2 linked regions of the Pseudosulfitobacter sp. DSM 107133 genome follow. The protein of the gene in region 1 interacts with the protein of each later gene in a pairwise test. Links are inferred from orthologs where the notes say so. Each region holds a gene or a part of one and is shown in the gene's direction. Other genes may lie near its edges. The genes, in order: dprA and recA.

Evidence for each region.
Region 2: the proteins of dprA (region 1) and recA interact in binary tests that used the Bacillus subtilis proteins (3 or more experiments, as listed by UniProt). The link is inferred for Pseudosulfitobacter sp. DSM 107133 from one-to-one orthologs.

Annotation. Positions count from the first base shown.
Region 1 is NZ_CP085154.1:1,364,671-1,367,912, reverse strand. Bases 29-2,943 are described here. They hold dprA (DNA-processing protein DprA), read left to right. Parts: upstream 29-863; coding sequence 864-2,024; downstream 2,025-2,943. Other genes in these bases: topA (type I DNA topoisomerase), read left to right, coding at 2,135-2,943; tldD (metalloprotease TldD), read left to right, coding at 29-756. In the rest of the region: more of tldD, read left to right, coding at 1-28; more of topA, read left to right, coding at 2,944-3,242. UniProt on the Bacillus subtilis protein: Protein that helps load RecA onto ssDNA during transformation. Binds cooperatively to circular ssDNA, is able to bridge different segments of DNA. Favors the loading of RecA onto SsbA- or SsbB-coated ssDNA and formation of RecA-DNA filaments.
Region 2 is NZ_CP085154.1:2,114,502-2,117,589, reverse strand. The notes cover bases 152-2,912. They hold recA (recombinase RecA), read left to right. Parts: upstream 152-875; coding sequence 876-1,949; downstream 1,950-2,912. Other genes in these bases: alaS (alanine--tRNA ligase), read left to right, coding at 2,098-2,912; DSM107133_RS10435 (hypothetical protein), read left to right, coding at 684-857; DSM107133_RS10440 (gamma-glutamyl kinase), read right to left, coding at 152-675. Outside these bases: DSM107133_RS10445 (ATP-binding protein), read left to right, coding at 1-75; more of DSM107133_RS10440, read right to left, coding at 82-151; more of alaS, read left to right, coding at 2,913-3,088. UniProt on the Bacillus subtilis protein: Multifunctional protein involved in homologous recombination, DNA repair and competence.

The DNA of each region.
Region 1 (3,242 bases):
CGGGTGGCTGTGGTCAATCTGGATGCGATTCCCGCCCCTGCGGGCGTGATGGACGTGGTGCTTGGCCCCGGCTGGCCGGGCATTCTGCTGCACGAAGCGATTGGCCACGGGCTTGAGGGGGATTTCAACCGCAAGGGGTCCTCTGCCTTTGCCGGATTGATGGGACAGCGCATTGCTGCCCCGGGCGTGACCGTGCTGGACGACGGCACCATCCCCGACCGGCGCGGGTCGATCAGTGTCGACGACGAAGGCACCCCAAGCGCGCGCAATGTGCTGATCGAGGACGGCGTGCTGGTGGGCTATATGCAAGACCGCCAGAACGCGCGGCTGATGGGCGTCGCCCCCACCGGAAACGGGCGGCGCGAAAGCTACGCCCACACCCCGATGCCGCGCATGACCAACACCTATATGCTGGGTGGCACTGTCGCGCCGGGTGACATCGTGGCCGACCTGAAAGACGGCATTTACGCTGTTGGCTTTGGCGGCGGTCAGGTGGACATCACCAACGGCAAATTCGTGTTTTCCTGCACCGAGGCCTATCGCGTTCAGAACGGTGTGGTCGGGGCACCGGTCAAAGGCGCAACCCTGATCGGCGACGGCGCCACGGCGCTGCAAAAGATTCGCGCCATCGGCAACGATCCGACGCTTGATCCCGGCATGGGCAACTGCGGCAAGGCGGGGCAATGGGTGCCCGTGGGCGTGGGCCAGCCGACGTTGATGATCGGCGGTCTGACGGTGGGCGGCAGCGGCGGCTGAGGAAAGGGCCAATTCATTTGATAGTTTCTGTCGAAAGAAGGCTGATTCTTTCACTGGTTGTTAACCTCGACCCTGCATAACACTTGCAGCAACAGGCGGAGAGACGGATGACAGATCGAGGATTAAGTCCTTCTTCCATTCACCCCCCACTCCCACCCACCCCGGAAGACGATTGGTTTCTTCGTCTCCGCCTGTTGCGATCTCGCCGGGTCGGTATCTCGACGTTCAACAGATTGCTGATCGAACATGGCACAGCGCAAAATGCGCTTGATGCGTTGCCGGAACTGGCGCGCGCTGCTGGTGTGGAAAACTACACCCCTTGCCCCGTTGCCGTCATCGAGGCCGAGCTGAAAGCCGGCCAGACGGCCGGGGCAACTCTGATTTCCCAGACCGCACCGCACTATCCCGCTGCGCTGCGCGATCTGGCCGACGCGCCCCCGTTTCTGTGGGCCATTGGCGACCTTGCCGTGCTGGAACGCCCGATGATTTCGATTGTGGGCGCGCGCAATGCCTCCAGCCTTGGTTCCCGCATGGCCAAATCGCTGGCGCGCGAACTTGCGACGGCGGGCCATGTGATCGTCTCGGGCCTTGCGCGCGGCATCGACGCCGCAGCGCATACCGCCGCGCTGGACACCGGCACCGTGGCCGTACAGGCGGGCGGTGTCGACATGATATATCCGGCGGAAAACACCGAATTGGCGCTGGCAATTCCCGAACACGGGTTGCGGTTGTCGGAGCAGCCCATGGGCCTGCAACCGATGGCGCGCCACTTTCCGCCGCGCAACCGCATCGTCTCGGGGCTGAGCCGCGCCACGATTGTGGTCGAGGCTGCGGCAAAGTCCGGCAGCCTGATCACCGCCCGCGACGCGCTGGATCAGGGCCGCGAGGTGCTGGCCGTGCCCGGAAGCCCGCTGGACGCCCGCGCCTCTGGCTGCAACATGCTGATCCGCGACGGGGCCACGTTGATCCGCAATGCCGCAGATGTGATCGAGGCGCTGGCTCCGTTGGCGCCGCGCGCACCTGCCCTGCCGATGGACCTGCCGCACACACCACCGCCAAAGCCGGTCCGCGACCGGCGCACTTTGCGCGAAACCGCCGCCCTGCACAGCCAGATCCTGAACCGTCTGGGCCCTTCCCCGCTGGCCGAGGACCAGTTGATACGCGACATCGCGGCAGCCCCTTCCGATGTAGCCCCGGTTTTGCTGGAACTGGAACTGGACGGACACATCGAACGCAGCCCCGGCGGCCTGCTGACACGCCCCAATTAAGGACCTCGACGGGGGCCTGATACGATGGCGTGTTGACATTCAATGCTTGCACCCCACATCTAGCGCCGCCATAGACGCGCAAGTTTTACTGTCCCCGAGGTGCATCATTTATGCCAGTCGTCGTCGTCGAATCTCCGGCCAAGGCCAAGACAATCAACAAATATCTGGGTGACAATTACACCGTGCTGGCTTCTTACGGCCATGTGCGGGACTTGCCCCCGAAAGACGGTTCGGTCGACACCGAACATGATTTCGAGATGCTTTGGGAGATTGGCAGCGACAGCAAAAAGCATGTCAAAGCCATCGCAGACGCCCTGAAAAACGACAACGAACTGATCCTCGCAACCGACCCCGACCGCGAGGGCGAGGCGATCAGCTGGCACCTGCAAGAGGCGCTGACCAAGCGCAAGTCGATCACCAAAAGCACCCCCGTTTCGCGGGTGGTGTTCAACGCGATCACAAAAACCGCCGTCACAGAGGCGATGAAGAATCCCCGTCAGGTCGACATGCCACTGGTCGAGGCCTACCTCGCCCGCCGCGCGCTGGACTATCTGGTGGGCTTCAACCTGTCCCCCGTCCTGTGGCGCAAATTGCCCGGCGCGAAATCGGCAGGGCGCGTGCAATCGGTCTGTCTGCGCCTGATCACCGAACGCGAGATGGAAATCGAAGCCTTCCGTGCCCGCGAATACTGGTCGGTCAAGGCATTGCTGGCGACCCCGCGCGGACAGGAATTCGAGGCGCGGCTGACCACCTTGGCCGGCAAGAAGCTGGACCGTTACGACATTGAAAACGGCACACAGGCCGAAATGGCCGTGCAGGCGATCAGCAGCCGCGACCTGAAGGTCCAGTCGGTCGAGGCCAAGCCTGCCAACCGCAACCCCTCCGCCCCGTTCATGACATCGACCCTGCAACAGGAAGCCAGCCGCAAGTTCGGCATGGGCGCGCGCCAGACCATGAGCGCGGCACAGCGTCTGTATGAGGCGGGCTATATCACCTATATGCGGACCGACGGCATCGACATGGCCCCCGAAGCGGTGCAGATGGCGCGCGACGCCATCAAGGACCGTTACGGCGCCGAATACGTCCCCGGCACCCCGCGCGTTTACAAGAACAAGGCAAAGAACGCGCAGGAAGCGCACGAATGTATCCGCCCGACCGAGATGACGCAGGACGTGGATGCGCTGAAAATCAGCGATGGCGACCAGCGCAAGCTGTATG
Region 2 (3,088 bases), 750 kb from region 1 along the record:
CCGAATTCGGTGTTCCTGCCCAAACCATTTTCACTGGTTGAACTAACGGAAACGGTTCACAAACAGTTGCACTGACTTCGGTCAGGCAATGCTGTTGTAAAGGTCGAATTCATCGGAAAACTTGCGCCGGAACCGTTTTTCAACCTCGGGCGAGAGGTTTAAGGGCATTTCAGGCGACACGTTTTCGCGGGCAAGATTCAGCGATACGTCTAGTCGTGCACATAAGAACGCCTGCAACCGCGGCTGATCTTCATAGCGAAACAGGTGGGTTACACCGACACCGTTTGGCTGCGCTTCGAGAAACTTGAACTGGCTGCCCACATCGGCAAACCCGGGCTTGTTGCCTTTCATATAAGCCAGAACAAAATCATCGAAACTGATCCCGTGGGTCGCATTCGGCTTGCCCGCCATAAACGGTCGCTGACGATAGCGCCACCACGACCCCAGCCAACTGACGGGGTGGCGCATCACAGCCATCAGCTCAAGCTCGGTGTCACACACCTTGAGAAACATCGGCCGCACGAAACGGTTGTAGCGATAGACTGGCGCGTGTTTCAGCATGGGAGGCTCGGATATCGACATGTCCGCGCGCACACGCAACGCGCTTTCATATGCGGTGGTTCCGGTTTTTGGGACTGAAAGGAAGGCCAGACGTTCTTTAAAGAAAACAAGCATTTAAGTGAATGACCTCGCAAATTTCTTTGGAACTTTATACCGTTCACCACTCTTTAACAATTTTTGCCTCAATGTGGGACAGCAAAAATTTGATTGAAATGTTCTCATTTTGTCCGCATACAGAACACAATAGGAACATCGGCGCAGCACAGGCAGCGATTGCCGCCCCCTTCGGGGTATGACACTAAGGGACGATAACAATGGCAACGGCAGATCTATTGACCATGGACAACAAGAAACAAGCGGATAAACAAAAGGCGCTGGACAGTGCGTTGGCACAGATTGAACGGCAATTCGGCAAGGGTTCGATCATGAAACTGGGTGCCGAAGGGGCCATCCAGGATATCACCGCCAGTTCAACCGGATCGCTGGGCCTGGACATTGCACTGGGCATCGGCGGCTTGCCCATGGGCCGCATCATCGAAATTTACGGCCCTGAATCCTCGGGTAAGACCACGTTGACACTGCATTGTATTGCCGAGCAGCAAAAAGCCGGCGGTGTTTGCGCCTTTGTCGACGCCGAACACGCGCTTGACCCGCATTACGCCAAAAAACTGGGCGTGGATATTGACGAACTGCTGATTTCGCAGCCCGACACGGGCGAACAGGCGCTTGAGATCACCGATACGCTGGTGCGCTCGGGGGCGGTCAACATGGTTGTTGTCGATTCGGTTGCGGCGCTGACGCCGAAGTCGGAGCTTGAGGGCGATATGGGCGACAGCAGCGTTGGCGTTCAGGCCCGCCTGATGAGCCAGGCCATGCGCAAGTTGACCGGTTCGATCAGCCGCAGCAACTGCATGGTCATCTTCATCAACCAGATCCGTATGAAAATTGGCGTTATGTTCGGCTCGCCCGAAACCACCTCGGGCGGCAATGCGCTGAAATTCTACTCTTCGGTGCGTCTTGATATCCGTCGCATCGGATCGTTGAAAGACCGCGACGAAGTTGTCGGCAACGCCACACGCGTCAAAGTCGTCAAGAACAAGGTGGCAGCGCCGTTCAAACAGGTCGAGTTTGACATCATGTACGGCGAGGGCATCTCGAAAATGGGCGAGCTGCTGGATCTGGGGGTCAAGGCGGGTGTCGTCGAAAAATCCGGCTCCTGGTTCAGCTACGGGGATGAACGCATGGGGCAGGGCCGTGAGAATTCGAAACAGTTCCTCAAGGACAATCCCTCTGTCGCCATCGAGATCGAGGACAAGATACGCGCAGCGCACGGACTGGATTTCGGCGCTTCCTTTGGGGATGGCGGCGATGATGTGCTGGACGGATGACCTGCGCGTAACCCTGTGATTTTCTCAAGGCGCGCCACATTGGTGCGCCTTGTGCGTTTCGGGTGTCGCTTTGCATGGTGGACAGCGGCCAGATGGGCAGGTATCCCATCGCAAAGCTACCTTCCGCGCCAAAAAAGGCCCACACCACATGCCCACGCTGAACGACATACGATCCACATTTCTGAACTATTTTGAAAAGCAGGGGCACCAGATCGTGTCCTCCAGTCCGCTGGTTCCGCGCAACGACCCGACGTTGATGTTTGTGAACTCGGGCATGGTCCAGTTCAAGAACCTTTTCACAGGCGTTGAAACCCGCGATTACAACCGCGCGACCACTGCGCAGAAATGCGTGCGCGCCGGCGGCAAGCACAACGATCTGGATAACGTGGGTTATACCGCACGCCACCACACGTTCTTTGAAATGCTGGGCAATTTCAGCTTTGGCAACTATTTCAAGGAAGAAGCGATCACCTATGCCTGGGAATTGCTGACCAAAGGTTTTGGAATTCCGGCGGAAAAGTTGTTGGTTACCGTCTATCACACCGATGACGAGGCCGCGAACCTGTGGAAAAAGATTGCAGGCCTGCCCGATGATCGCATCATTCGCATCACCACTTCCGACAATTTCTGGCAGATGGGTCCGACCGGTCCCTGCGGTCCGTGCACCGAGATTTTCTATGACCACGGTGACCACATCTGGGGCGGCCCTCCGGGATCGCCCGAAGAAGACGGCGACCGCTTCATCGAAATCTGGAACGTCGTTTTCATGCAGAACGAACAGTTCGAAGACGGCTCGATGGTGCCGTTGGACATGCAGTCGATCGACACCGGCATGGGGCTGGAGCGGATCGGGGCGTTGTTGCAGGGCAAGCACGACAACTATGATACCGACCTGATGCGCAGCCTGATCGAGGCCAGCGCCGATGTGTCGCACAGCGATCCCGACGGACCGGGCAAGACGCACCATCGCGTGATTGCGGACCATTTGCGGTCGACCTCCTTCCTGATTGCCGATGGGGTGATGCCATCGAACGACGGGCGCGGCTATGTGCTGCGGCGGATCATGCGCCGGGCGATGCGTCATGCGCATCTGCTTGGGGCCAAGGACCCGATGATGTACAAACTGGTCCCCGCACTGG